One region of the Pseudomonas sp. CDFA 610 genome, then DNA from elsewhere that is predicted to be linked to it. Evidence: predicted binding sites of a transcription regulator. Region 1 holds the regulator's gene; each other region holds the start of a gene.
The links. Region 1 encodes sigma-54, which starts transcription at its own class of promoters, with help from an activator protein. Its sites were predicted from a motif close to ANTGGCATNNANNTTGCTNT; they were not measured.

Region 1 (3,393 bases):
CCATTCAGTATTACGCCGCTCAGGACCGTATCGTCCTGATCGACAAGGCCAAGGTTGTCAACGACGGCAACACGTCCGAAGGCGAGAAGATCGTCTACGACACGGTCAGGCAGGTCGTCAGTGCAGGCCGTGCCAACGGTGGCGCTAAAGTGACCACGCCACGCCCACGAATCGACATGGTTATCCAGCCGAAAAAGAAAACCGATCAACCGCAGAAGGCCCAGTAATGGCGACGCTTAAAGCCCAGCATCTGGCTAAAAGCTACAAAAGCCGTCAGGTCGTGCGCGATGTGAGCATTTCCATCGAAAGCGGCCAGATTGTCGGCCTGCTGGGCCCCAACGGTGCCGGCAAGACCACCTGCTTCTACATGATTGTCGGACTGGTACAGGCTGATCAGGGCCGTGTACTGATCGACGACCTGGACGTCAGCCATCAACCCATGCATGGTCGTGCTCGTGCAGGCATCGGTTATCTGCCGCAGGAAGCCTCGATCTTCCGCAAGCTGTCGGTGGCCGACAACATCATGGCTATCCTCGAGACCCGCAAGGAACTCGACACCGCTGCCCGACGCAAGGAACTGGAAGGCCTCCTCCAGGAATTCCACATCACGCATATCCGCGACAACCTCGGCATGAGCCTTTCGGGCGGCGAACGTCGCCGTGTGGAGATTGCACGCGCCCTGGCGACAGCACCCAAGTTCATCCTTCTGGACGAACCCTTCGCAGGCGTGGACCCTATTTCGGTAGGCGACATCAAGCAGATCATTCATCACCTCAAGGCCAAGGGCATTGGCGTGCTGATCACCGACCACAACGTTCGCGAAACGCTGGATATCTGTGAAACAGCTTATATCGTCAATGACGGACAACTGATCGCAGAAGGCGACTCGCAAACCATTCTGGCAAACCAGTTGGTTAAAGAAGTCTATCTGGGTCACGAATTCCGCCTGTAAAAGCCGCCTTTGAAAAAGCCGCATCCGGCCCTTCAAGGCCGCCAATATCGATGCGGCTTATTGACAAGACATTATTTCTCGTAACGCTCTAGGCAAACGCCGTGCTTTCAGGCATATAATTTGCTTAAGTTGGCGTTTCGGCGCCTGTAGTGGATGGCGCGTGAGCGCCGGCGAATAAGGTGTTTAGCCCCTGCCATGAAACCATCGCTAGTCTTGAGAATGGGCCAGCAGCTGACGATGACACCGCAGCTGCAACAGGCAATCCGCTTACTCCAGCTATCCACACTGGACCTCCAGCAGGAGATCCAGGAGGCGCTGGAATCGAACCCCATGCTGGAACGCCAGGAGGAAGGCGACGACTTCGATAACTCCGACCCGATGGCGGACAACATCGAACAAAAGCCCAATCCCGATGTTCAGGAACCGACCTATCAGGAATCTGCGCCTACCGTAGATAACCTCGAGGAAGGCGAATGGAACGAGCGCATTCCCAATGAGCTGCCTGTCGATACGGCCTGGGAAGACATCTACCAGACCAGCGCCAGCAGCCTGCCCAGCAATGACGATGATGAGTGGGACTTCACCACCCGTACATCCGTCGGAGAAAGCCTGCAAAGCCACCTGCTCTGGCAGCTCAATGTTGCTCCGATGTCCGACAAGGATCGCCTAGTCGCCGTCACGCTGATCGACTGCATCAACAATCAAGGCTATCTCGACGAGACTCTTGAAGAGATTCTCGAGTCCTTCGATCCCGAGCTGGATATCGAGCTTGATGAGATCGAAGCCGTCCTGCACCGCATCCAGCAATTCGAACCGGCCGGCATCGGTGCGCGCACTCTGAGCGAATGCCTGCTGCTGCAACTGCGCCAGCTACCGGCAAAGACGCCCTGGCTGAGCGAAGCGCAGCGCCTGGTTACCGATTACATCGACCTGCTGGGCAGCCGTGACTACGGCCAGCTCATGCGTCGCATGAAAATCAAGGAAGACGAACTTCGTCAGGTTATCGAACTGGTGCAGAGCCTGAATCCGCGCCCAGGCTCGCAGATCGAATCCACCGAAGCCGAGTACGTCATTCCAGATGTCATCGTGCGCAAGGACAACGAACGCTGGCTGGTCGAGCTGAACCAGGAATCGGTACCGCGCCTGCGAGTCAATCCGCAGTATGCAGGCTTCGTACGCCGTGCAGACACCAGCGCCGACAACACCTTCATGCGCAATCAGTTGCAGGAAGCCCGCTGGTTCATCAAGAGCCTGCAAAGCCGCAACGAAACGCTGATGAAGGTCGCCACTCAGATCGTCGAGCATCAGCGCGGCTTTCTGGAGTATGGCGATGAGGCCATGAAGCCGCTGGTATTGCACGATATCGCCGAGGCGGTGGGCATGCATGAATCAACGATTTCCCGCGTTACCACGCAGAAGTTCATGCACACGCCACGCGGTATTTACGAGCTGAAATACTTCTTCTCCAGTCACGTCAGCACCTCAGAAGGCGGCGAGTGCTCATCCACGGCAATTCGCGCAATCATCAAAAAACTGGTTGCGGCGGAAAATCAGAAAAAGCCGTTGAGTGATAGCAAGATCGCTGGTTTACTGGAGGCACAAGGCATTCAAGTAGCCCGTCGCACAGTTGCCAAATACCGCGAATCTCTTGGGATTGCACCGTCCAGCGAGCGCAAGCGACTGATGTGATGCAGGCCGAGCCACAGCGTTCCAGTGGCAGGCATTACGCCTGCCTCTTTATGCACTGGCAAAGGAGAAGCTGTATGCAAGTCAACATCAGTGGACACCAACTGGAAGTGACCAAGCCACTCCGTGAATACGTTGAGCTAAAGCTCAAGAAACTCGAAGGGCATTTTGACAAGATTACAAACGTGCAGGTCACGATGGCGGTCGAGAAACTGAAACAGAAGATCGAAGCCACGCTGCATATCCACGGTGGAGAGGTAGTTGCCAATGCTGAACATGACGACATGTACGCGGCCATCGACCTGCTCACTGACAAGCTCGACAGACAATTGCTCAAGCATAAGGAAAAGCAGCAAAGCATCCTCAAGGGTGCAAACGCTCGCTGACGCTCACCACACATGATCCGACTTGAAGAAATCCTGACCCCCGGCCGTTCCGAAGTGAACGTGCCGGGCGGCAGCAAGAAAAGCGTACTCGAACATATTGCCCGACTGATTGGCCGCGAAGTACCGGGGCTTGATTGGGAAACAGTATTCAAGGCGCTCGTCGCCCGTGAAAAACTTGGCTCCACCGGTTTCGGCAACGGTATTGCCATCCCTCACTGCCGTCTTGCCACCTGTGGCGAACCTGTCAGTGCCGTCATTCATCTCAACGATTCCGTAGACTTCGATGCCATCGACGGCGCGCCTGTCGATCTGCTGTTCGTGCTGCTGGTCCCGGAGGCTGCCACAGACAAGCATCTGGAACTGCTGCGC
Region 2 (3,393 bases), on a different contig from region 1:
ACCGGTCACGACACTGCCATTGGCATCGACGTTGTAGCCCTGCAGCTTCATGCCGGCGCTGTTGACGACAAAACCTTCCTTGTCGGTGTGGAACGCACCGGCACGGGTATACAGCTTCTCGCCGTTATTGCTGAGCTGGAAGAAGCCGTTGCCGTTGATGGCAAGGTCAAGGCTGTTGGCGGTGCCCGTGGTCAGGTTGCCCTGAGAGAACTGCTGGGAAACCGCGGCGGTGGAAACACCGCTGCCCACGTTGGTCTGCCCGGAAGTACCACGAATCGATTGCGCGTACTGGTCAGCGAACTCCGCACGGGACGCCTTGAAGCCTGTGGTCGCTACGTTGGCAATGTTGTTGCCGGTAACGTCGAGACTCTTGTTTGCAGCATAGAGCCCACTAAGACCGATATTGAAAGACATATTTCACTCCTGCGCCGTCTAGTCGGCTCTATATTCCGATCGTTTGAACTTTGGACAAGGCAACACTGCCGCTGGCCAGGTTGAGCTTTGTTTCAGCACCGTTGACGCCCAGCGTGACGCTGTTGACGATTGCGGGCAGGTAAGTCGTGAACTGGGTGTTCTTGCCATCAACCGAACCTGAAGCGGTAAAGCTGTAAGTGCCAGCAGGCGCGACGGTGCCATCGCTGGCCTTTCCGTCCCAGGCAAAGCTGGTGGAACCGGCCGGCAGCGTGCCCAGATCAACGGTATTGACCAGGTTCGACTGGGCGTCGTAAATCTTGACGCTCGTCACGGAACTGGTAGCTGGCACGGCGATGGAGCCGACCATGCCCTTCGCGGTATCCACCGCTGTGGAGCCTGCGTTGATGATCACAGAGCGACCCACCAGCGACGACGCCTGGAGCGCCTGAGACGACTGGTAGCTGCCAGCAATCGAGTCAACGGTGGTGGTCAGGTTCTGGAGGCTTTCCACGCTGCTGAACTGAGCCAGCTGAGCCACGAACTCTGTGTTGTCCTGAGGATCCAGCGGGTTCTGGTTCTTCATCTGCGTGACCAGCAACTGCAGGAAGGAATCCTTGCCCAGCGTGCCCGTCGAATCAGTCTTCGTCGGCGTCGGGTTCTGGAGCGAGTTTACGAAACTCGTCGATACATTATTTTCAACGGCCATATCTTTCGCCTTCTATCACTGACCGAGGGTCAGAACCTTCTGCATCATGGATTTTGCGGTGTTCATGATTTCAGCGTTGGTCTGGAACGAACGACTGGCGGAAATCATGTCGGCCATTTCTTCCACGACATTGACGTTGGGGTAGTAGACATACCCGTTCTTGTCGGCCGAAGGATGATTGGGCTCGTAGCGCGCTTCGAGGTTGGAACTGTCTTCGATGATGCCGTTGACCTGAACACCCTGCCCGGCTTCGCCCTGATCCTGGAACAGCGAACCGCCAGTGGACTGCTGACCCTGCATCACGGTGGCGAACACCGGATGACGGGCGCGGTAAGTGGCGTCAGCACTCGAGGAAACGGTCTCGGCGTTGGCAATGTTACTGGCCGTGGTGTTCAGACGCGTGGTCTGGGCACTCATGGCGCTACCGGCAATGTTGAACACATTGGCTAGTGACATGAATTACTCTCCGCGAAGGGCTGCAACCAGCCCTTTGAATTTGCTGTTGAGCAAGGTGAAGCTGGCCTGAAAGCCCATGGCGTTCTCGGTGTAGCTGGCCTGCTCGACCTGGGAATCGACGGTGTTCTGGTCAAGCGATGGCTGCGACGGCGTGCGGTACATCAGCGTGCCATCCTGATTGCCCATGCCTTCGGCCTCGATGTGGCGACTGTTGGTCTTGTTCAGCGCGAAATGGCCGTTCTGGACCTTGTCGTTCTCGGCAGCCAGCACCGACGAAAAGTCGAGATCGCGCGCCTTGAAATTCGGGGTGTCAGCGTTGGAAATGTTGTTGGCCAACACCTCTGCACGCTGAGCCCGGAAGTTGAGGGCCTTTTCGTGAATGCCTAGCGCTTTATCGAAACTGATGCTCATGTCGGGAAACCTTTGCCGGTTGACCTGATTCTGTTGTCACTGACAAAGCAATCGGCGTGCCACTTCTCAAAACGCAATGATTACGGGGCTTGCAGTCGGTGGCAAAGCGGCAATGCCAGAAAAGCGGCAAGGCATTTCCGCTGTAAAGAGGTAAAGCGGCAAGGTGGGTGCCGTTTTTTTGCCAGTATTGAGGGGCGACCGAGACTGCACCTGAGTCACTACCTGATCGGCGCTAACGTGGCAACAGGGGTACGACGTCATCGGCCTGCTCCTGAAAAGCGGCTTGGCCGGGCTGAAACAGGTCCCGTACGTGTACTTGCGGACTGCTCATACGCAAATCCGAGAGAAGCCTGATCAGCAAGGACTTGCGTGGCACAACAAAAAAAGAGACCCGCAGGTCTCCTTCTATTGAGTACAAAAACTGCCAATCACTTGGCCTTGTAAATGATCCCGGGACTGCACTGAACCATCTGGTAGTGATCCGGCAGGCCGTTGAGCGCTTCGGACGCACCCAGGAACAGGTAGCCACCGGGCTTGAGCGTGCCGTGGATGCGCAGCAGGATGTCTTTCTTCACCTCAGCAGAGAAGTAGATCAGCACGTTGCGGCAGAACACGATGTCGAACTTGCCCAGCGCGGCGTAGCTGTCGAGCAGGTTGAAGGAGCGAAACTCCACGCGACTCTTGATCGGCGTCTTGACGACCCAGCGACCCGGACTCTTGACGTCGAAAAAGCGCTGCAGACGATCCGGCGACAAGCCGCGGCCGATGGCCAGGCTGTCGTATTCGCCGGTCTTGCAGTTGTTGAGCATCGCACCCGACAGGTCGGTGGCGACGATCTGCGCGCCAGACTTGAGCTGACCAGGGTTGGCGCGCTCGAACTCATCAATGGACATCGACAACGAATACGGTTCCTGACCCGACGAGCAGGCCGCCGACCAGATGCGCAGTCGCTGGCCGGGACTGGCCTTGATCTGTTCGGGAAGCACCTTGTTCTTCAAGACTTCAAAGGGGTAGGTATCGCGAAACCACAGGGTTTCGTTGGTCGTCATCGCATCGACCACCTGCTCGCGCAAACCACTGCGCGGCTGGGTCTGAATGCGCTGGACCAGTTCGCCAAGCGATTTGATGCTTTGCTGTTCCATCAGTTTGTTGAGACGGCTGGACACCAGGTACTGCTTGTTTTCCCCAAGCAGGATGCCACAGGCTTTTTCCAGAAATACCCGGAACTGATCAAAATCCAAATTACCCGTAGACAAGGTGCAGCCTCTCAAATCAGGTGAATCACCGGGGGCGACGCCCCCGACTATTATTCCGTTACTTATTCTGCTGCGTTGATGCGCGCTACAACCCTGGCTGCCAGATCATCCGGTCGGAATTTCGCGAGGAAATCGTCGGCGCCGACTTTC
Region 3 (3,393 bases), on a different contig from region 1:
CGAATCACCGAATTGCAGGCTGCGCAGTCCCGGCGTGTTCGGCGAGCTGACATTGACAGTCACATAGCTGGCGTGGGCATAGACCTTGTCCAGACAGATCAGGTAGTCGTCCACTGCGCGCTCGACCGGGGTGTCGAAATTCTTGCCGATATTGATGCCCAGAATGCCGGTGTACCTGGCGGCCTGCACACGGCTGACCAGATTGTCGACACCCAGGTTGTTGAAGCCCATGCGGTTGATGATGGCTTCTGCGTGGGGCAGACGAAAAATGCGTGGCTTGGGGTTGCCCGGCTGCGGACGCGGCGTCACCGTGCCGATTTCGACGAAGCCAAAGCCCAGTTGCGCGAAGCCGTCGATGGCCGCGCCGTTCTTGTCCAGACCGGCCGCCAGGCCCACGGGATTGGGAAACTCCAGCCCCATGACGGTGACCGGCACCTTGGCCGGTGCCTTGCTCAACAGGCCATTGAGGCCCAGACGCCCACCGGCACCGATCAGGTCCAGCGACAGGTCATGGGAGGTTTCCGGGGAAAGCTTGAACAGTAACTGGCGGGCCAGGTTATACATGGGCGGGCGAGGCTCGTGAGAAGCTGAATTCAGGGGCGCGATTATAGCCGCGTGAATGCATTGCACGCGAGGCATGCGAAAAACTTGTTACGCTGAACCGCCGAGCGCTGGCATATGCCTTGCTTGAATCCATTATCGGCACGCGCTCCAACGAAGGAGCGCTGCCCGGACAACGGCGTCGCTCCGGCACTTGCACCTCGCAAGGGCCGGGCGGCGCCTTTTTTCTGGATGTCCTTGATGAAGCACCTGCCATGAGCGAACGAACAAGCAATGCGCTGGACTGGGTAAACGGCAGCGATGCGCCCGAGATGAACAGTCTGGATGTGGGTTTCATGGCCCTGACCGACTGCGCTTCACTGGTGGTCGCGGCGACCCAGGGTTTTGCCCAGCCTTACGGCCTGACCCTGAACCTAAGACGCCAGACCTCCTGGGCCGGACTGCGTGACAAGCTGGTCAGCGGCCAGTTGCAGGCGGCGCACAGCCTTTATGGGATGATCTACGCCGTCGAGTTGGGTATCGGCGGCGGCCCCACCAGAGATTTGGCGATCCTGATGGGTCTGAACCAGAACGGCCAGTGCATCAACCTGTCGCGCGGCCTGCAGGACAGTGGTGTGATCACTCCTGAAGCACTGGACAAACGCGTGCACCAAAGCGGTCCGAAACTGACCTTCGCCCAGACCTTCCCCACCGGCAACCATGCCATGTGGCTTTATTACTGGCTCGCGAGCCAAGGCATTCATCCGCTGGACGACGTGAACAGCGTGGTGGTGCCGCCGCCGCAGATGGTTCAACACCTGCAGGCCGGCCGTATCGACGGGTTCTGCGTCGGCGAGCCCTGGGCCGCCAGCGCAGTCCGTCAGGAACTGGGCTTCAGCATGGCCACCAGCCAGACCATCTGGCCCGACCATCCGGGCAAGGTTCTGGGGTGCACCCGCGAGTTCGTCGAACAGAACCCCAACACCGCGAGAGCGCTGGTCATGGCCGTGCTGGAGGCGAGCCGCTTCATTGAGCAAAGCGAGCACAATCGACGCAGCACGGCACAACTGCTCAGCGGTGCGGAGTATCTGGACACACCGCTGGACTGCATAGAGCCGCGTCTGCTGGGCAAGTACAGCGACGGCCTCGGCAATCACTGGGAAGACCACCACGCCGTCAGCTTTCATGGTCAGGGCCAGGTCAATTACCCCTGGCTGTCGGACGGGATGTGGTTCATGACCCAGTTCCGCCGCTGGAGCCTGTTACGTGAAGACCCTGATTACCTGGCCGTTGCCGAACGCGTCCAGCAGCTGGAACTGTATCGACAGGCCGCCGAGGCACTAGGCATTGACGTGCCTGACGCTACCTTGCGCAGCAGTCAACTGATCGACGGCAAGGTCTGGGACGGCACTGATCCGGCCTCCTATGCGCGCAGCTTCAAGATCAATGCCTGGGCCGATACCACGCCCGTCGCTGCGCGTCGTTGAAGGAGAACGTGACCATGCTGCGTATCCTGCTGATCAATGACACTGCAAAGAAAGTCGGTCGCTTGAGAACCGCTCTGATCGAGGCCGGCTTCGACGTGATAGACGAGTCCGGTTTCATCATCGACCTGCCGGCACGGGTCGACGCCGTGCGCCCCGACGTGATCCTCATCGATACCGAGTCGCCCGGTCGGGACGTCATGGAACAGGTGGTTCTGGTCAGCCGCGACCAGCCCCGTCCGATCGTGATGTTTACCGATGAGCACGACCCCGGCGTGATGCGTCAGGCGATCAAGTCCGGCGTCAGCGCCTACATCGTCGAAGGCATTCAGGCCCAACGCCTGCAGCCCATCCTTGATGTGGCCATGGCCCGTTTCGAAAGCGATCAGGCCCTGCGTGCGCAACTGCATGCCCGCGACCAGCAGTTGGCCGAGCGCAAGCGCATCGAACTGGCGAAAGGACTGTTGATGAAAATGAAGGACTGTGACGAGGAAGAGGCCTACACCCTGATGCGGCGTCAGGCAATGAGCCGCCAGCAGAAGCTGATTCAGGTGGCCGAGCAGATTATCTCGATGAGTGAGATGCTGGGTTGAACATATCGATCAAGAAAATACTGACGAAACATTAATCGTACGGCTTGCTGGCGATGAGCGATGACGCGGCCTGACTGTTAAACCGCGCCGACGCCATCGCCGACAAGCCGCCTCCCGCAGTTACGGTACCTGCCAGCAGGCCGCATTGCGCAAACGCTCGCCGTTCACGCATGCATCCGGGTTACTGAGTCAGCACCACATTCTTCATCGGCGGTATGTAGCCATAATCGTATGACTCCTGTACGAACGAGCGATCACCCTGCAACAGGATTTTCACAGTAGGCGCCTCAGTGCCACCGATGCGAAAGTCCTGCCCGGTGGTGGGCACGCTGTCGATGAACGATGTCACCAGACCGTTGGGCATCACGCAGTGCGAATAAGTCTGGAACGGCTGCGAAGGCGGATTCCCCAGCACCAGGCCTGAGGCATTCATGGGTCGGTATGGGCCGAACAACTGTTCACTGACAAAACCGTAAACGCCATCAGGGCCGGTTATACCATCGGCATAGGTAAACTTGTGGCTGATCGTGAACAAGTAATACTTATTGTCCTGAAATACATAGTGTGGACGTTCGGTCTGATCATTTACACCGACCGCCGTCACCAGCGGCGGAAGAATTTCCCACTCATCGCCGTTAAGGTCCTTTGCAACGGCCAGGCCAATACAGCCTACTTGAAATCTGGCACCGCCCACATCCTCATGGCCCGGCGGTACAGGCCCTAGTTCTGTCGGCCCTACTGTGTGTGAACCCCGCTCGCCGGCCACATTACCTTCG

Region 2: the regulator sigma-54 is predicted to act here: its motif matches at 2,032-2,051, upstream of flgB (flagellar basal body rod protein FlgB).
Region 3: the regulator sigma-54 is predicted to act here: its motif matches at 671-690, upstream of KDX39_RS00270 (CmpA/NrtA family ABC transporter substrate-binding protein).

The regions. Positions count from the first base shown of each region.
Region 1 covers NZ_JAGTPM010000011.1:171,559-174,951, reverse strand. Annotated here, with positions in the region: gene lptA (lipopolysaccharide transport periplasmic protein LptA) at 1-227, shown strand, start outside; gene lptB (LPS export ABC transporter ATP-binding protein) at 227-952, shown strand; gene KDX39_RS21015 (RNA polymerase factor sigma-54) at 1,148-2,641, shown strand; gene hpf (ribosome hibernation-promoting factor, HPF/YfiA family) at 2,716-3,024, shown strand; gene ptsN (PTS IIA-like nitrogen regulatory protein PtsN) at 3,037-3,393, shown strand, end outside.
Region 2 covers NZ_JAGTPM010000006.1:25,821-29,213, reverse strand. Annotated here, with positions in the region: gene flgE (flagellar hook protein FlgE) at 1-414, opposite strand, end outside; gene KDX39_RS12340 (flagellar hook assembly protein FlgD) at 443-1,120, opposite strand; gene flgC (flagellar basal body rod protein FlgC) at 1,136-1,576, opposite strand; gene flgB (flagellar basal body rod protein FlgB) at 1,580-1,987, opposite strand; gene cheR (protein-glutamate O-methyltransferase CheR) at 2,416-3,243, opposite strand; gene KDX39_RS12320 (chemotaxis protein CheV) at 3,306-3,393, opposite strand, start outside.
Region 3 covers NZ_JAGTPM010000001.1:58,214-61,606, reverse strand. Annotated here, with positions in the region: gene KDX39_RS00275 (quinone-dependent dihydroorotate dehydrogenase) at 1-564, opposite strand, end outside; gene KDX39_RS00270 (CmpA/NrtA family ABC transporter substrate-binding protein) at 816-2,027, shown strand; gene KDX39_RS00265 (ANTAR domain-containing response regulator) at 2,042-2,617, shown strand; gene KDX39_RS00260 (glycoside hydrolase family 68 protein) at 2,799-3,393, opposite strand, start outside.